4 regions of the Streptomyces deserti genome follow, and region 3 is predicted to be linked to each of the others. Evidence: riboswitches for the same ligand, from Rfam matches in the RefSeq annotation. Region 3 holds a riboswitch; each other region holds the start of a gene.
What was found. Region 3 has a riboswitch for cyclic di-AMP ahead of ACYVMZ_RS15315 (C40 family peptidase). Riboswitches for the same ligand answer to the same signal wherever they lie in the genome.
Positions count from the first base shown of each region.

Region 1: it holds a riboswitch for cyclic di-AMP, as region 3 does, so the genes downstream of both, ACYVMZ_RS22905 (transglycosylase family protein) here and ACYVMZ_RS15315 (C40 family peptidase) in region 3, are expected to answer to the same signal.
Region 2: it holds a riboswitch for cyclic di-AMP, as region 3 does, so the genes downstream of both, ACYVMZ_RS30435 (M23 family metallopeptidase) here and ACYVMZ_RS15315 (C40 family peptidase) in region 3, are expected to answer to the same signal.
Region 4: it holds a riboswitch for cyclic di-AMP, as region 3 does, so the genes downstream of both, ACYVMZ_RS25755 (LysM peptidoglycan-binding domain-containing protein) here and ACYVMZ_RS15315 (C40 family peptidase) in region 3, are expected to answer to the same signal.

Region 1 is NZ_BAAGRZ010000014.1:90,839-95,471, forward strand. Features, by position in the region: gene ACYVMZ_RS22890 (DUF501 domain-containing protein) at 1-94, opposite strand, end outside; gene ACYVMZ_RS22895 (FtsB family cell division protein) at 124-600, opposite strand; gene eno (phosphopyruvate hydratase) at 703-1,983, opposite strand; gene ACYVMZ_RS22905 (transglycosylase family protein) at 2,296-2,988, opposite strand; cyclic di-AMP (ydaO/yuaA leader) riboswitch at 2,993-3,161, opposite strand; gene ACYVMZ_RS22910 (transglycosylase family protein) at 3,332-4,372, opposite strand; gene ACYVMZ_RS22915 (cytochrome P450 family protein) at 4,500-4,633, opposite strand, start outside.
Region 2 is NZ_BAAGRZ010000025.1:107,952-112,584, reverse strand. Features, by position in the region: gene ACYVMZ_RS30445 (M16 family metallopeptidase) at 1-193, shown strand, start outside; gene ACYVMZ_RS30440 (M16 family metallopeptidase) at 190-1,578, shown strand; cyclic di-AMP (ydaO/yuaA leader) riboswitch at 1,770-1,935, shown strand; gene ACYVMZ_RS30435 (M23 family metallopeptidase) at 1,950-2,714, shown strand; gene ACYVMZ_RS30430 (GntR family transcriptional regulator) at 2,904-3,599, shown strand; gene ACYVMZ_RS30425 (HPr family phosphocarrier protein) at 3,760-4,041, opposite strand; gene ACYVMZ_RS30420 (bifunctional acetate--CoA ligase family protein/GNAT family N-acetyltransferase) at 4,232-4,633, shown strand, end outside.
Region 3 is NZ_BAAGRZ010000007.1:104,054-108,686, forward strand. Features, by position in the region: gene pcrA (DNA helicase PcrA) at 1-2,030, opposite strand, end outside; cyclic di-AMP (ydaO/yuaA leader) riboswitch at 2,403-2,575, shown strand; gene ACYVMZ_RS15315 (C40 family peptidase) at 2,583-3,752, shown strand; gene ACYVMZ_RS15320 (hypothetical protein) at 3,813-4,166, opposite strand.
Region 4 is NZ_BAAGRZ010000017.1:147,316-151,948, reverse strand. Features, by position in the region: gene ACYVMZ_RS25760 (polyprenyl synthetase family protein) at 176-1,186, opposite strand; cyclic di-AMP (ydaO/yuaA leader) riboswitch at 1,738-1,892, shown strand; gene ACYVMZ_RS25755 (LysM peptidoglycan-binding domain-containing protein) at 1,896-2,693, shown strand; gene ACYVMZ_RS25750 (HAD family hydrolase) at 2,697-3,509, opposite strand; gene ACYVMZ_RS25745 (GNAT family N-acetyltransferase) at 3,754-4,633, shown strand, end outside.

The DNA of each region.
Region 1 (4,633 bases), on a different contig from region 3:
GCCCGCGCGGGGGCCGCCCGAGCTGCTGCTTGAAGGCCTCGACATCCGCGTCGGTGGGTTCGGTGCGCGGGGTGGGCGGCGGGGGCGTTTGCATGACTGTGTTCAGGCTGTCTTTCTGTCCGGTCACTGGTCGGAGGCGTCGGACTTGTCGACTCCGTCCCAGACGTTCGAGTACCAGGGGCGGTCGGCCGCCCCCGCGTCGGCGCGCGACTGTTCGGCGGCGCCCGGGTCGATCACGATGTAGCCGGTCTCCCCGGGCATGACGTAGTGCAGCCGCTGCCGGATCTGCTGCTCGGCGTAGGCGTCGTCCTGCCAGCGTGCCTTGAGGTCGCGCAGCCGCTCGACCCGCTGCCGGGCCTGCTCCTGCTCGCGCTGGAGGTCGGCGATCTCGGCGCGCTGGGAGACGTACTGCCGCATCGGGTAGGCCAGGGCGACGATCAGTGAGCAGAGCACGAGAGCGAGCAGCGCGGCCCGGCCGGTCAGCCGGGAGCGGCGGGCCTGGCGCCGGGTCTGCGAGCGGTAGACCCGGGCCGCCGTCTGCTCGCCGATCAGCCGGATCCTGGTCGCGGTGGAGAACCGGTCCCGGTCCTTCACGGCCATGGCTCCCCGCCTCCCGTTCACCCTCATACGCGCGTACGTCCCCGGACACGGTACGGGACCGAGTACGGGGACGTACGTACGACGCTTCCTACGAAGCCGTGCTCAGCCCTTGAAGCGCGGGAACGCGCTGCGGCCGGCGTACACCGCGGCGTCGTCGAGGATCTCCTCGATGCGCAGCAGCTGGTTGTACTTGGCGACGCGCTCGGAGCGGGCCGGGGCGCCGGTCTTGATCTGGCCGCAGTTGGTGGCGACGGCCAGGTCGGCGATGGTGACGTCCTCGGTCTCGCCGGAGCGGTGGGACATCATGCACTTGAAGCCGTTGCGCTGGGCCAGCTCGACGGCGTCCAGGGTCTCGGTCAGCGAGCCGATCTGGTTGACCTTGACCAGCAGGGCGTTGGCCGCGCCCTCCTCGATGCCGCGGGCCAGGCGCTCGGGGTTGGTGACGAACAGGTCGTCGCCGACGAGCTGGACCTTGTCACCGAGCTTGGCGGTGATGGTCTTCCAGCCCTCCCAGTCGTCCTCGAACAGCGGGTCCTCGATGGAGACCAGCGGGTACGCCTCGACGAGCTCGGCGTAGTACTCGGTCATCTCGGCCGCCGAGCGCTCCTTGCCCTCGAAGACGTAGGAGCCGTCCTTGTAGAACTCGGACGCGGCCACGTCGAGGGCGAGGGCGATCTGCTCGCCGGGGGTGTAGCCGGCCTCCTTGATCGCCTCGAGGATGAGGTCGAGGGCCTCGCGGTTGGAGCCGAGGTTCGGGGCGAAGCCGCCCTCGTCACCGAGGCCGGTGGCCAGGCCCTTGCTCTTCAGGACCTTCTTCAGGGTGTGGTAGACCTCGGCGCCCCAGCGCAGGGCCTCGGAGAAGGACTCCGCGCCGATCGGGGCGATCATGAACTCCTGGATGTCCACGTTGGAGTCGGCGTGCGAGCCGCCGTTCAGGATGTTCATCATCGGCACCGGCAGCAGGTGCGCGTTGGGACCGCCCAGGTAGCGGAAGAGCGGGAGGTCGCTGGCCTCGGAGGCGGCGTGGGCGACGGCGAGCGAGACACCGAGGATGGCGTTGGCGCCGAGGGAGCCCTTGTTGTCGGTGGCGTCCAGGTCGAACATCGCCTGGTCGATCAGGCGCTGCTCGGTGGCGTCGTAACCGACCAGCTCCGGGCCGATCTGCTCGATGACGGCGAGGACGGCCTTCTCGACACCCTTGCCCATGTAGCGGTTCGAGTCGCCGTCGCGGAGCTCGATGGCCTCGAAGGCGCCCGTGGAGGCGCCGGACGGGACGGCGGCACGACCGGTGCTGCCGTCGTCGAGGCCGACCTCGACCTCGACCGTGGGATTGCCTCGGGAGTCCAGGATTTCCCGGGCTACGACGACGTCGATGGACGGCACGAGCATCTCCTTCGTGGGATGTGACGCGGGTTGGCAGGACCGCGATGGCTCTGTGAGGTGAACCGTGTGGTTCTGCGAGATGAGCCTAACCGGCCCGGGGCGATCGGCCAGCCGGTCGCCCACCCCATGGACAGAACCGAGAGTAAATTGTTTCCGAACGGAACAAAGACGGGGTCGCACGCTCTCCCCACGACCGCGTGAAAAACCCGCACGACCGCGTGAAAAACCCCGCCCCGGCGCGTACGGGGGAACGCGCACCGGGGCGGGGAGTCAGGGGGAGCAGCGCCCTCTTGCTTCAGGCCTGCTTCGGGCTTACTTCAGGTGCAGCTGCTGGCCCGGGTAGATGAGGTTGGCGTCCTCGACGATGCCCTTGTTCAGCTCGAACAGCTTCTCCCAGCCGCCCTTGACGTCGTGCTCCTGGGCGATCGAGCTGAGGGTGTCGCCCTCGACGACCTTGTACTCGCCGTCACCCTTCTTGACCTTCTTGCCGGTCGGGGTGGTGACGGTCTTCTGGCTCTTCTGGGTCTGGGCCGGGCGCTCGGCGGAGCGGGAGGCCGGCTGCTGCTCGGTCTCCCGGGTGGCCGTGCTGTTCGAGGAGCCCGAGCCGCTGTCGGCGGAGCCGCCGGTGTAGGCGGCGCTGGACAGGTTCTTGCCGCAGACCGGCCAGGCACCCTTGCCCTGGCCCGCGAGGACCTTCTCGGCGATCTCGATCTGCTGCGCCTTGGTGGCCTGGTCGGCGGTGGAGGCGTACTTCGTGCCGCCGTACGCGGCCCAGGTGGAGGCGGAGAACTGCAGACCGCCGTAGTAGCCGTTGCCGGTGTTGATGGACCAGTTGCCGCCGGACTCGCACTGGGCGACGGCCTCCCACTCGGAGGCGGTGGCGGCGGAGGCGTTGCCGGCCGCCATCAGCGGGGCGGCGACGGCGGCGCCGGTGACACCGGCGAGCGCGAGGGCGCGGGTGGCCTTGGACGGACGACGGTGCTTGCCCTTGCCGGAAAACAGCATGAATGGATCCCCTCACCGACGCCTGCGAGGTGAGCTGTCGGGTTCGGGCCGGTTGAGTTGCCCGGCCGCGTCCCTTGCGGGACACGGCTTCACCCCTAGCCGGAACCAGCCTCAACTGCTGGGCCCGGCACTTACCTTGGGTCCCCCGCTCCTGCCTACGGCGCTTGACGCGACGACTTTTCCCGGGCGGCCGCTGGCAGGATTCGGCGTTGCGGCAGCCGGGGCCCGCGATGGCGAGCGGTCACGACCGTAGACACGCGATCCGCGGAATTTCAAAGACGATCAGGGCTTCTGAGATCTATCTCTCATCGCTCTTACATGGGACATTCACCGCGAACCGCCGCTACTTTTCGCCCGGTTCGACCCCGACTTGAAGCGTCTGACCGGGGCGGATGAGGTCCGGGTCGGCGCCGATGACCTTCTCGTTCTCCACGTAGAGCGCGCGCCATCCCCCGCTGAGGTCAAGGGAGTCGGAGATGGACCACAGGCTGTCCCCGGGACGCACGGTGTACGAGCCGTCCATCGCGTCGCGCGCGGCCGCGTCACCGCGCGAGGCGTGCCGGCCCGCCGGTTCGGCCGTACGCCCGTCGCCCGCGGCCTCGTCCGCGCTGGGGCCGCGGTGCCGGCCGGTGCCGGATGCCCCGGGGTCGGTCGCGCCGGTGTCGGTCGCGCCGGTGTCGGTCAGCGCCGAAGAGCCGCCGTTATGACCCGAGTTGTCCGGGTATTCGCTCTCCGGGTCAGCCGTGGGCGTGGACGCGGAGGACGTGCCGGACTTGGCCGATTCGTCCCCGGTGTTCGACGCCCCGTCGGACGACGGGGAAGGGGAGGTCGACTCGGGCGACGAAGCGGAGGAGTCGGAAGAGCCGGAGGAGCTGGAGGAGCTGGAGGAATCCAGGGAGTCGAGCAGGCCGGGCGAATCCGGCGATGCCGATGAACCCGACGAGTTGGACGAGTCGGACGACCCGGACGTATCGCTCGCCACCCCGGTGTCGATGTCGGCCGAGGACGAGTCCTTGTCCAGACCGGCGAGCAGTCCGCAGGTGCGCCAGACGCCGACCCCCTGGTCGGCGAGGATTCTCTCGGCGACGGCTATCTGCTGGGAACGGCTGGCCAGGTCGGGGCTCGCGGCGTAGTCGAGGCCGCCGTACTTGTCCCAGTCCTCCTGGGACAGCTGCAGGCCGCCGTAGTAGCCGTTGCCGCTGTTCTGGCTCCAGGCGCCGCCGGTCTCACAGTCCGCGACCCGGTCCCAGGTCGTACCGTCGGCCGCGCTCGCGCCGGTGGCCCCGAGCAACGGGATCGCGATGGCGGAGCCGGTCACTCCGGCCGCTACGAGGAGAGCCGGAGCCTGGCGGGGGCGACGGTGACGACCGTTCCCGGAGAGCATACGGAGACCTTTCGCGAGACAGCGGTGACCGGCGCGGCGGGTGGTGCCGGGGGCGCCGCGCCGATGGGTGAACGTATCGGCAGACGATCACTTGTCACAAGTTCATGCCGCGCAGATCACGTGAAGATCACAGAGTTGAAGGCGTGTCACTTTTGCCCTGATGGAGGGGTGTGAAGGTGACCGGCAAGGTGCGCAGTCCGCGCATGATGAGGCCGCCGCGCCAGCGCAGCTCGGCCGGGTCCGCCGCGAGCCGGAGGTCCG
Region 2 (4,633 bases), on a different contig from region 3:
CCAGCGCGTGCTGGAGGTGACGCCCGAGGAGGTCCGGGAGGTTGCCAAGGCCCGGCTGCGCTCCGACAACCGCGCGGTGCTCGTCTACGAACCGATCGCCCCGGAGCACACCGAGGACGTGGAAGGCACCGAGGACCCGGAGTCCGCGGCGACCGTGGAAGCCACCGACGACAACGAGGAGGCGGCGAAGTGACCGAGCTCGCCACGATGGAGTTCCACCCCCAGCCGCAGGCGGGCGAGCCCAAGCCGTGGGCCTTCCCCGCCCCCGAGCGCGGCGCGCTCGACAACGGCCTGACGGTCCTGCGCTGCCACCGCCCCGGCCAGCAGGTCGTCGCCGTGGAGGTGCTGCTGGACGCGCCCCTGGACGCCGAGCCGGCCGGCCTCGACGGCGTCGCCACGATCATGGCGCGGGCCTTCTCCGAGGGCACCGACAAGCACTCCGCCGAGGAGTTCGCCGCCGAGCTGGAGCGCTGCGGCGCCACCCTCGACGCGCACGCCGACCACCCGGGCGTCCGCCTCAGCCTGGAGGTCCCCGCCTCCCGCCTCGCCAAGGCGCTCGGCCTGGTCGCCGACGCCCTCAGGGCGCCCGCCTTCGCGGACAGCGAGATCGAGCGGCTGGTGCGCAACCGCCTCGACGAGATCCCGCACGAGCTGGCCAACCCCTCCCGACGTGCCGCCAAGGAGCTCTCCAAGGAGCTGTTCGCGGTGGACTCCCGCATGTCGCGCCCCCGGCAGGGCACGGAGGAGACGGTCGCCGCCATCGACTCCGCGGCCGTACGCGCCTTCTACGAGAAGCACGTCCGTCCCGCCACGGCCACCGCCGTGGTCGTGGGCGACCTCACCGGCATCGACCTCGACGCGCTGCTCGGCGACACCCTCGGCTCCTGGACCGGCTCCCCGGGCGAGCCGCGGCCCGTGCCGCCGGTGACCGCGGACGACACCGGCCGGGTCGTGATCGTGGACCGGCCCGGCGCCGTGCAGACGCAGCTGCTGATCGGCCGTGTCGGCCCGGACCGGCACGACCGCGTGTGGCCCGCCCAGGTCCTCGGCACGTACTGCCTGGGCGGCACCCTCACCTCCCGTCTGGACCGCGTCCTGCGCGAGGAGAAGGGCTACACCTACGGCGTACGGTCGTTCGCGCAGGTCCTCAGGTCCACGCCTGAGGGCACGGGTGCCGCGATGCTCGCCATCAGCGGTTCCGTCGACACCCCGAACACCGGTCCCGCCCTGCAGGACCTGTGGACCGTGCTGCGCACCCTCGCCGCGGAGGGGCTCACGGACGCCGAGCGCGATGTCGCCGTGCAGAACCTGGTGGGTGTGGCGCCGCTGAAGTACGAGACGGCAGCGGCCGTCGCGAGCACGCTGGCCGACCAGGTCGAGCAGCACCTGCCCGACGACTACCAGGCCGCGCTGTACCGGCAGCTCGCCGCGACCGGCACCGTGGAGGCCACGGCGGCGGTCGTCAGCGCCTTCCCGGTGGACCGTCTGGTGACCGTCCTCGTCGGCGACGCGGCCCAGATCAAGGAGCCCGTGGAGGCCCTCGGCATCGGTGAAGTGACCGTGGTGTCCGCCGAGTAGGGGCACGCGCGCGTAGGGGCCCTGGTGACGCAAGAGTCGCCAGGGCCCCCGTATGCCCGATTTGAGGCGGAGGTTGCCTGTCTGCCCTGTGGGATGCGCTACAAACCCCACGATTCGTTTGGGGATTGAAAGTCGGCCCGTTTAGCTTCATCCGGGCTGTCCGTCAGGCAGTGCGCCGCACCCGCGGCAGCGGACAGTCATCGCCGAGTCCCCGTACGGCGCGAGCCAGGGGAGCCGGGGACCCACCACACAGTCCCTGGGGTGAATCGGACGCCCGCGCGAGCCGCGAGGGGGTCCGTAGGAGACCTTCCTGCTCCGAACCCGTCAGCTAACCCGGTAGGCGAGAAGGAAGGAAAGGACCAGCACACTTCATGGCGTTCACCCGCGCCACCGGGAAGCACCGTCGTCCCAGCCGCATGCAGCGCAGCACCGCCCGCGCGGCGGGCGTCGCCGCCCTCGCCACCACCGGCGTCATCGGCACCGTCGCCGCCCCGGCGTTCGCCGCCGAACCCGCCGCCGAGCAGACCGGCCTCACTCCGGTCATCACCATCGGCGACTCCATAGCCGACCAGATCGACGCCCAGGCCGCCGCCCAGCAGCAGGCCGCCGAGGAGGCCGCCGCCCGGCAGAAGGCCGAGGAGGCCGCGCGCAAGAAGGCGGCCGAGGCGGCCGAGAAGGCCCGCGAGGACCGGGAGCGCGCCGCCCGCGAGGCCGAGCGCAAGCGCCTGAACACCTTCGTGCCGCCCATCGCCGGCTCCTACGTCTCCACCGGCTACAAGACCGGCAGCGCCGTGTGGTCCTCCGGCAGCCACACCGGCGTCGACTTCCACGCGGCCAGCGGCACCCCCGTCCAGGCGGTCGGCATGGGCACCGTCGTCGAGGCCGGCTGGGGCGGGGCGTACGGCAACCAGGTCGTGATCAAGATGAACGACGGCACCTATACCCAGTACGGGCACCTGTCGTCCATCGGTGTCTCGGTGGGCCAGCAGGTCACCCCGGGCCAGCAGATCGGCCTGTCCGGCGCGACCGGCAACGTCACCGGGGCGCACCTGCACTTCGAGGCCCGTACGAGCCCCGAGTACGGCTCCGACATGGACCCCGTCGCCTACCTCCGCTCGCACGGCGTGAACCTCTGACGACGGACGGCTCGGCCATGACGATGCCCCGGCTCCCCGAGCCGGGGCATTCGCCGTTTCGGGCGGCCGACTGTCCAAAAAATATGCATGGATTCCGGCCCGCCGTCGGAAATTCCAGCTCATTGCAATAGAGTCACGGAACACGCGTCCAACGTCGACGTTTCACGGGGATTAAGGCGGAGGTCGGTCATGCGTATTCCGGCGCACTCGGTATGTACGGCGATCCGGGACGACATCGTCGCGGGTGTCTACGAGCGCGGCAGCCGGCTCACCGAGGAGGTCCTCGCGCGCCGCTACGGCGTCTCCCGCGTCCCCGTGCGCGAGGCGCTGCGCACCCTGGAGGCCGAGGGCTTCGTGGTGACCCGGCGGCACGCGGGCGCGTGCGTGGCGGAACCCTCCGAGCAGGAGGCCGCCGACCTGCTGGAGATGCGCATGCTCCTGGAGCCCCTCGGTGCCTCACGCGCCGCCCAGCGCCGTACCGAGGCCCATCTGAAGGTGCTGCGCGGCCTGGTGAGGCTCGGTCAGGAGCGTGCCCGCCGGGGCAACAGCGAGGACCTGCGCTCCCTGGGCGGCTGGTTCCACGAGACGCTCGCCCAGGCCTGCGGCAGCCCCGCGCTGACCTCGATGCTGACCCAGCTGCGTCACAAGATCGCCTGGATGTACGCCGTGGAGGCGCCGGCCAACCCCGTGGAGTCCTGGGCGGAGCACGGCGCGATCGTGGACGCGGTGGCACGTGGCGACGGCGAGCGTGCCCGGGCGCTCACGGCGCTGCACACCGAGCGCGCGACGGCCGTGCACCGGCTGCGCTTTTCCGGCGGCGGTGACCGCCCGGACCGTGTGAGGACTTCGCAACATCCCGTAAACATGTCGGGCCTGCGGCATTAACACGGGCGCCGTATACAAAGAAGGGGCTATTCGGCGGGGTCTATTTCTGCTGCCCTTTTTTGGTTTCCCGGGAATTCCGGGGGCCGGCTCGGGTGAAAAAACGGCGGAGCCGCGCCACCCGGAATGGGCGACGCGGCTCCGCCTGGTGCCGCGATGTGGCTCAGACGGTCTCGGGAAGCTCCTCGAGGCCCTCGGAGACCAGCTTCGCCAGCCGGTCCAGGGCGGCGTCCGCGCCCTCGGCGTCGGAGGCGAGGACGATCTCCTCACCGCCCTGGGCGCCCAGGCCGAGGACGGCCAGCATGGAGGCCGCGTTGACGGGGGTGCCGCCGGCCTTGGCGATCGTCACCGGGACGCCTGCGGCCGTGGCGGCTCGGACGAAGATGGAGGCGGGGCGGGCGTGGAGGCCCTCGGCCCAGCCGACGTTGACGCGGCGCTCAGCCATGTGTTGCTGCCCTTCAGGTGTTCAGGGTTGTCTAGACCAGTTTCCCACACGTGAACCATGCCCGGAACGGGCGCACACCGGGTGTACGCCCCTCCGGAAGGTGGCGGTCGGGCCGCGGCCTCGGCCCGAACTTCCGTCCTCCACAGACTGCCCCGCGCCGTTGTCGGACGCGAGCCGTACTCTGGGGCCCATGCAGACCTCGTCGGACCGGCACGAGTACCCCGCCCACTGGGAAGCCGACGTGGTGCTGCGCGACGGCGGCACCGCGCGCATCCGCCCCATCACCGTTGATGACGCAGACCGCCTGGTCAGCTTCTATGAGCAGGTGTCGGACGAGTCGAAGTACTACCGCTTCTTCGCGCCCTACCCTCGTCTGTCCGCCAAGGACGTCCACCGCTTCACGCACCACGACTTTGTGGACCGGGTGGGACTCGCGGCCACGGTCGGCGGCGAGTTCATCGCCACCGTACGCTACGACCGGATCGGCGCCGACGGAATGCCCGCGTCGGCACCGGCCGACGAGGCCGAGGTCGCCTTCCTCGTGCAGGACGCCCACCAGGGCCGCGGCGTCGCCTCCGCCCTGCTCGAACAC
Region 3 (4,633 bases):
TCCTCCAGCTCCTTGGTCTGGCCGAGGGCGCGCATGTGCGGGAAGACGCCGTCCTCCATGCCGGTCAGGAAGACGACCGGGAACTCCAGACCCTTGGCCGTGTGCAGGGTCATCAGCGTGATGACGCCGTCGCCCTCCTCGTCCGGGATCTCGTCCGAGTCGGCGACCAGGGCGACCTGCTCCAGGAACTCGGCAAGGGTCCCCGGGTTGTCGTCGCCGCGGGCCTGCTCGAACTCCAGGGCCACGGCGGCGAGTTCCTGGAGGTTCTCGATCCGGGTCTCGTCCTGCGGGTCGGTGGAGGCCTGCAACTCGGCGAGGTAGCCGGTGCGTTCGAGCACCGCCTCGAGGACGGTCGCCGGTCCGGCACCGGACTCGACGATCGTACGGAGGTCCTCCATCAGCGTGTTGAACCGCTTCACGGCGTTCGCCGACCGGGCCGCCATGCCGTACGCCTCGTCGACGCGCCGCAGCGCCTGCGGGAAGCTGATCTTCTCCCGCTGGGCGAGGGCGTCGATCATGGCCTCGGCGCGGTCGCCGATGCCCCGCTTGGGGACGTTGAGGATGCGGCGCAGCGGCACCGAGTCCTCGGGGTTGGCCAGCACCCGCAGGTAGGCCAGGACGTCCCGGACCTCCTTGCGCTCGTAGAAGCGGACGCCGCCGACGACCTTGTAGGGCAGGCCGACGCGGATGAAGACCTCTTCGAAGACACGGGACTGGGCGTTGGTGCGGTAGAAGACGGCGACGTCGCCCGCCTTCGCCTCGCCCGCGTCGGTCAGGCGGTCTATCTCGTCGGCGACGAACTGCGCCTCGTCGTGCTCGGTGTCCGCGACGTACCCGGTGATCAGCGCGCCCGCGCCCGCGTTGGTCCACAGGTTCTTGGGGCGGCGGGACTCGTTGCGCTCGATGACCGCGTTGGCGGCGGAGAGGATCGTCTGGGTGGAGCGGTAGTTCTGCTCCAGCAGGATCGTCGTCGCGTCCGGGTAGTCCTCCTCGAACTGGAGGATGTTGCGGATGGTCGCGCCGCGGAAGGCGTAGATCGACTGGTCGGCGTCGCCCACCACGCACAGCTCGGCGGGCGGCAGGTCGTCCTCGCCGGGCGGTACGTCGACGGGGTGCTCGGAGGTGCCGACGAGCTCGCGCACGAGGGCGTACTGCGCGTGGTTGGTGTCCTGGTACTCGTCCACCAGCACGTGGCGGAAGCGGCGGCGGTAGTGCTCGGCGACGTCCGGGAACGCCCGCAGCAGGTTGACCGTCGTCATGATCAGGTCGTCGAAGTCGAGGGCGTTCGCCTCGCGCAGCCGCGACTGGTAGAGGGCGTAGGCCTGGGCGAGGGTCTTCTCGAAGCCGTCGGAGGCCTGGGCGGCGAAGTCCTCCTCGTCGATCAGCTCGTTCTTCAGGTTGCTGATCTTGGCGCTGAAGGACTTGGGCGGGAAGCGCTTGGGGTCCAGGTCCAGGTCGCGGCAGACCAGGGCCATCAGGCGCTTGGAGTCGGCGGCGTCGTAGATCGAGAAGGACGAGGTGAAGCCGAGCTTCTTCGACTCCCTGCGCAGGATCCGCACGCACGCGCTGTGGAAGGTCATCACCCACATCGCGTTCGCGCGCGGGCCGACGAGCTGCTCGACGCGCTCCTTCATCTCGCCGGCGGCCTTGTTGGTGAAGGTGATCGCGAGGATCTGCCCCGGGTGGACGCCCCGCTCCGCCAGCAGGTAGGCGATGCGGTGGGTGAGCACACGGGTCTTGCCGGAACCGGCGCCGGCCACGATGAGCAGCGGGGAGCCGGAGTGCACGACGGCGGCGCGCTGGTTGTCGTTCAGCCCCTCCAGGAGCGCGGCGGAGTCCACCACCGGGCGCGGGGCCCCGTCCCGGTAGTAGGCGTCCCGGTCCGGCGGCACGTCGAACCTCCCGCCGAACAGATCGTCCGGAATCGGCTCCGGTACGTGATCGTGCTCGGGCGGCGGCGGAGGTTCGTCCACGGGGCCCCGCTGGGCCTGGAGGTCCGCCAGGAAGCTGTCGTCAAAGAGGCTGCTCATCGCTCTCCGAGTCTAGGCCGCCCCACTGACAGCCCGCCGCCACCCTGAGAACATCCCCCGTTTTCGGACACCGGCGCTCTCCCGGACCTGACCGCCCGGCTCCTCCCTACCCTCCACCCTTACCCCGTCACGCTACGCAACCGACCAGGCCGCCCGTCATCCGGCGGGACATCGGCACCCCGAGGCAGGCCGGCGTCGCACGCCCGGACAGGTCACCACAGATCACATCCGACTGGTTACGTCGAGCGACGCCCTGACCCAAGGTCACGAAAATGTATCGGGCATATCACCCACCAACCTTCACAGACGCCACACGAGTTGGCTACCGTTCGGGCGGGCCGTACGACCCCCTCCGGCGAACGTCGCCGGGCCGCGCGGCCTCCGCCGAGTCCAGCGTGCCGCAGCGGCACCGGAGCCGGGGACCCAACCGAGACCATGGGGTGAATCGGCCCAACTCCCTTCCCGGGACAGGCCGTAGGGCAACCCTTCCGAACCTCCGCCCGAACCCGACAGCTAACCCGGTAGGCGGACCATTGGAAGGAGTCGCCTCCCTTGGCGTCGCACCGCAAGTCGCGTCCCGCGGGGACGCGCGTAGCAGGCATACGGACCCCCGCCCTCGCCACCGCGGCCCTCACCTCCGTGGCCCTGCTGTCCCAGTCGGCCAACGCCACCCCCTCGGCCGACGACAAGCCGAGCCTGGAGGAAGTCGAGAAGAAGGTCGACGACCTGTACCGCCAGGCTGAGTCGGCGACCGAGAAGTACAACGCGGCCAAGGAGAAGACCGCGAAGCAGCGCAAGCGCGTCGACACCCTCCTCGACGGCGTGGCCAAGCGCACCCAGAAGCTCAACGAGGCACGGGAGGAGCTGGGTTCCTTCGCGGCCGCCCAGTACCGGTCCGGCGCCTCCGTCCCGGACACCGCGACCTTCCTGCTCGCGGACTCCCCGCAGGACTACTTCGACCAGACCCAGCTGATGGGCCGGCTCACCGGCCGTCAGAAGGAGGCGGTCGACGACTACGTCACGCAGCAGTCCGAGACGATGGAGAAGCGCCGGGAGGCCACCGAGAGCCTCCAGACGCTCACCGAGTCGCAGAGCGACCTGAAGACGGCCAAGGCCACCGTCCAGAAGAAGCTCGCCGACGCGCGGGAACTGCTGTCGAAGCTGACCGCCGAGGAGAAGGCGCGGCTCGCGGCGATCGAGAAGCGGAAGCAGGAGGAGGCCGAGCGCAAGGCCGCCGAGCTCGCCCGGCAGCAGGCGGAGCAGCGGCAGGCCCAGGACGAGGCCGCTCAGCCGCAGGAGAACGGCTCGCCGAGTACGTCAGCGCCCTCGACACCGACCTCGTCCGCGACCGACTCCTCGTACGCCACCAAGGCCGAGAAGGCGCTCGCCTTCTCCCGCGCCCAGATCGGCAAGCCGTACGTCTGGGGCGCCACCGGCCCCGACTCCTACGACTGCTCCGGCCTCACTCAGGCCGCCTGGAAGGCCGCGGGCGTCGACCTGCCGCGCACCAGCTACGACCAGGTCGACGCCGGAACGACGGTCCCCCTCTCCCAGGCCCAGCCGGGCGACCTCGTCTTCTTCTACGACGACGTCACCCACGTCGGCCTCTACATCGGCAACGGCATGATGATCCACGCCCCGAAGCCCGGCACGTACGTCCGCGAGGAGTCGGTCTACTACGACGGCGAGTCGTCGATCCACCGCGTGGTGCGGCCCGCCTGAGCCCGGGAGGCGACAGGGACGGGGAGGAGGGACGGCGAAGAGGGAAGCGTCAGGACGTCATCAGGTCCACAGGACCGCGATGAAGACGTTCGCCGTGGTCAGCAGCCCCACCAGGCCGAACTGCCCCTTGTCCGCCTTCTCCTCGTCCCGCTTCACGTAGACGAGCCCCAGGATCACGATCAGCAGCGCCAGCTTCACGCCGATCTTGATGTTGTTGACGGGCTGGTCGTCGGCCTGGTTGAGGCCGACCAGGATCACTCCGGTGACCAGCATCGTCAGCGCGCCGTGCAGCATCGCGGGGCTGAAGCGGGCGGTGCCCTCGCCCATCGCCTTCATCTGGGTGAGGAAGCCACCGAGGAGCGAGGCGATGCCGATGATGTGCAGGCCGACGAAGAGGTGGATGAGTACGTCCATGAGGCCGGAGCCTAATCAGGCCTCCCTGGGCCGCCCGACACCGGCCCGGGGCCTCCGGTCCTGGCCCGGCGCGCCCCGGCCCTTGCATATATGCGGCCCATAGCACTCCGCCGGCCCGTCCGCGCCGGATCCGGCACATCGGTCATCGCGCTGAGTGAAGTCGGCGGCGCCAGGACGGGATCACGGTCGCACACGGTCACCTTGCGGTCCGCTCGTGCCAGTTCCGTACAACGCGTCCCGGGCCCCGCACGGCGGGGTTTAGCGTCCTGCACCAGGTGACCGGCTCCCCACCGCCGCCCGGGCCAGGGGCGGCAGTCGGACACCACCGCCAGAAGGTCCGGCGGCGGTCCACTCCCCCTGTGCGGGCCGTCGCCGGACGCGCAGGCCGAGCCGCACGGCGGTCCGTACGTCCGCTCCCACTGGACGGCCGTACGCCGGGCCTGCGGTCGTTGGAGAGGACGTGGAGC
Region 4 (4,633 bases), on a different contig from region 3:
GGCGGCGCCTCCCCCGACCCGTAGGGGTCGTACGGGAGACGCCGCCGAGGGTGTTGAGCCGCAGGGTCGGGTTTCCGGGCCGCGCCGCTTCACGGAGACCGGCACGCTTCCGCATCTTGTGGGTCGCGTCACATGCGCGGGGACGGAGTCCCCGGCGGGCGGCAGGGGGCGGAACCTACCCGGCCCGGTGCACCACCGCGTCGCACAGTTCCACCAGTGCCGCCTTCGCCGCGCACTCCGGCAACGGCGCCAGCGCCGCCCGGGCCTCCTCCGCGTACCGCACCGTGTCCCGCCGCGCCTGCTCCAGCGCCGGGTGGGCGCGGAGCCGGCGCAGGGCCTCCGCGTGCCGGGCGTCGTCCGTCAGGTCGGAGTCCAGCAGCTCGCACAGGGCGACGTCCTCGGCCAGCCCCAGCCGGGCCGCCCGCTCCCGCAGCCGCAGCACCGGCAGCGTGGGGATGCCCTCGCGCAGGTCCGTGCCCGGCGTCTTGCCGGACTCGTGGGAGTCGGAGGCGATGTCCAGGACGTCGTCGGCGAGCTGGAAGGCGACGCCGAGCCGCTCGCCGTACTGGGTCAGCACGTCCACGACCGTCTCGTCGGCCCCGGACATCATCGCGCCGAACCGGCACGACACCGCCACCAGCGAACCGGTCTTGCCGCCCAGCACGTCCAGGTAGTGGTCGACCGGGTCCCGCCCGTCCTGCGGGCCGGCGGTCTCCAGGATCTGCCCGGTGACCAGCCGCTCGAACGCGACGGCCTGCACCCGGACCGCCTCCGGCCCGAGGTCGGCGAGGATCTGCGAGGCACGCGCGAAGAGGAAGTCGCCGGTGAGGACCGCGACGGAGTTGCCCCAGCGCGTGTTCGCGCTCGGCACCCCGCGCCGCACGGCCGCCTCGTCCATCACGTCGTCGTGGTACAGCGTGGCGAGGTGGGTGAGCTCCACGACGACGGCCGACGGCACGATCCCGGGCGCGTACGGGTCGCCGAACCGCGCGGAGAGCATCACCAGCAGTGGCCGGAACCGCTTGCCACCGGCCCGCACCAGGTGCTGGGCGGCCTCCGTGATGAAGGGCACCTCACTCTTGGTGGCTTCGAGCAGCCCTTCCTCGACAGCCGCCAATCCGGCCTGGACATCGGCTTCCAGAGCCTGGTCCCGCACGCTCAGCCCGAACGGCCCGACGACGGTCACGAGGGGTCTCCTGTCTGCTGGTGTCTACTGGCGATTACACGGTTTGTCGATAGGTCGCTGCCATCACTCAAGTCAGCGTATCCGGTCACGTTTCGATCACCGCGAGCGCCCGGGGTTACAGGCCGGGCCATATCGGATCACGCCCGTCATGTTTCTGATCAGCTGATAAGAACAGTCATTGATCGCCTTGCCGGGAAGCAGCGATCCACACCCCGGGCCACACCTCGACATGCGGGCCATCCTGCCCGCGCCGCCCGATTTGCCGCAAATAGCAAGCGAATTCCCCTTGAGGGGAAAATGCTCGCCGGGCTCGTGATCAGTGAAGTAAGTCACTTTCGCCTCACGCGCCTCACCGCGCCACACCTCACCGTTTCGCCTTCCCGGGAACGCCAGTTGGGCTTGGCGACCGCAAAGGATCAAGCACCCCATATGCCTCACGGCAAGATCAACCGGCATGTTCTGTGATTCCGGCACTTGTTCCCGGCATGTGCTCTCGCATACGTTCCGGGCCTGCCGGGCGGACGCCGAATCCTGCCGCCGCCCGTGCCCCAATGACCACTTCACTCACGCACGGCAGGAGCGGGGGACCCAGGTAAGTCGCCGTTCCAGGCATGCCCGGAACGGCTAGGGGTGAAGCCGCGCCCGCGGCCGGGCACCTCCCGCCCGAACCCGACAGCTCACCTCGCAGGCGTCGGAGAGGAACTTCAGCATGCCTGGACGAGCTAAGCACCGCCGCCCCAGAACCAACCTGCTCACCCGAGGTGTCGTCGCCGCCGGCACCGGCGGCGCGGCGCTCTCGCTCCCCCTCATGGGCGCCACGACCGCGAACGCCGCCCAGCCGCCCCAGATCGCCCCCGTCGCCGCCCAGGTGGCGCCCCAGGCCGCGCAGGCGGCCAAGTCCCTCACGTACACCGTGGTCAAGGGCGACACCCTCTACCGGATCGCCGACAGGTACGACGTGAGCGGCGGATGGCGTCAGCTCTACAAGGACAACCGCGCGACCGTCGGCGGCGACCCGCAGCTGATCCGCCCGGGTCAGAAGCTGAAGGTGACGACGACGAAGGCGGACGCCGCCAAGAAGGCGAGCGCGGCGGACAAGGCGACCAAGTCGTCCACGGCCGCCAAGCCGGCCACGCAGGCCGCCGGATCCGTCGCCAAGGCCACCCCGGCCGCCGCGAAGACCTACGCGAACAACCTCGACGGCTGGATCCGCGAAGCCCTGGACATCATGGCGCAGAAGGGAATTCCCGGGACGTACGACGGTATTTACCGCAACATCATGCGGGAGTCGTCCGGCAACCCCCTGGCCATCAACAACTGGGACTCCAACGCCGCCGCCGGCACCCCGTCCAAGGGCCTCCTGCAGGTCATCGACCCGACCTTCCAGGCCTACCACGTGCCCGGCACGTCCTGGGACCCGTACGACCCGGTCGCGAACATCACCGCGGCCTGCAACTACGCGGCCCAGCGGTACGGCTCGATCGACAACGTCTTCGGCCCGTACTAGGCCCTACCCGTCGGGAAACAGTCGCTCGAGGACGACGGCGATGCCGTCGTCCTCGTTCGACAGGGTGATCTCGTCCGCCCTCGCCTTGAGTTCCGGGTGGGCGTTGGCCATGGCGACGCCGTGGGCGGCCCAGTCGAACATGGGGATGTCGTTGGGCATGTCGCCGAAGGCGATGGTCCCCGCCGGGCCCAGCCCCAGGTGCTCGGCGGCCAGCGCGAGACCGGTCGCCTTGGTGATGCCGCACGGCTGGAGTTCGACGGTCCCCGGCCCCGACATGGTGACCGTCGCGAGCGACCCCACCACCGAACGCGCCGTCGCCGCCAACTCGTCGTCGGACAGGCGGGGATGGCGCAGCAGCACCTTGCTGATCGGCGCGCACCACAGGTCCTCGCGCCGCCCGACCCGCAGCGCGGGCAGGGTCGGGTGCGGCATCAGATAGCCCGGCTCGATGAGCGTGAGCCCGTCGACCCCGTCCTGGTCGACCGCGGCGTACACCTCCCCCACCTCGGCCTCGATCTTCTCCAGCGCGGTCTCGGCCAGCTCCCGGTCCAGGGTGACGGACCACAGCAGACGGTCCGCGCCGGCGTCGTACACCTGCGCGCCCTGCCCGCACACCGCGAGCCCCCCGCAGCCGAGGTCGTCGAGGAGCGGCCGCACTCTCGGTGCCGGGCGTCCCGTCACCACGAGGTGCTGGGCACCGGCCCGCGCCACCCGCGCGAGCGCGGCGAGGGACCGGTCGGAGAGGGTGTCGTCGCCGCGCAGCAGCGTTCCGTCCAGGTCGGTGGCGATGAGTGAATACGCGGTGGGAGCGGCCATGATCAGAGAATACGGACAACGCGCCCGCCCGACTCACCGCGCACCGGCCCCCGGACGCCCGCCAGTCACGCGCCCACAGGGCGGTTTCCGGCATAGCCGACTACCGTCCGGTTGAAGGTCTCTGCACCAGTTGGCATCAACATGCTCCGCTACCTACCGTCAGGGCGGTCTCGGGCGGTACCTTCCATGTGTCCAGGGGGGACTTGATCGGGGGGTCGGGTTGAGCAGTGGACCCAGTGGCCGCATGCGCGTGCTGAGGCCCGAAGAGCTCGGCGAGGGGGAAAGGGAGCGCTGGCGGGAGCTGCGCGCCGGCTCACAGGCGCCGCGCAACCCGTTCATGGAACCGGAGTTCACCGACGCCGTGGGCCGCGTACGGCCGCAGGCCCGGGTCGCGGTGCTGTACGAGGGACTGGAGCCGGTCGGCTTCCTGCCGTACGAGCGGGGCCCGTTGGGGCAGGGCCGGGCGATCGGGCTCGGGGTGTCGGACAGCCAGGGCGCGGTGCTGCGGCCCGGCCTGCGCGTGGACACCGGCGCACTGCTGCGGGCCTGCTCGGTGTCGAGCTACGCCTTCGACAACCTGGAGGCCGAGCAGCGCCTGTTCGTGCCGTACGCGGCCGAGGAGCACGCCACGTACGTCATCGACGTGGAGAAGGGCTACGAGACCTACGAGTCCGTGCTGCGCGCCCAGTCGCCGAAGTTCCTGAAGACCACCCTCGCCAAGGAGCGCAGGCTGGGCCGCCAGGTCGGCGAGCTGCGGTTCGTCTTCGACGAACGCGACCCGGCGGCGCTGCGCACGCTCATGGGGTGGAAGTCGGCGCAGTACCGCAGGACGGGCCGCCGGGACCGGTTCGCGCAGGAGTGGATCACCCGTCTCGTGGCCCGGCTCGCCGGGACCCGGGCGCCGGAGTGCACGGGCACGCTGTCCGTGCTGTACGCCGCCGGCCGTCCGGTCGCCGCGCACTTCGGGCTGTGCTCGGCCTCGGTGCTGGCCTGCTGGTTCCCGGCGTACGACCCGGAGTTCGCGAGGTACTCGCCGGGGCTGGTGCTGCATCTGCGGATGGCCGAGGCGGCCGCCGGGCAGGGCATCGGCATGCTCGACCTGGGGCGCGGCGCGGCCGAGTACA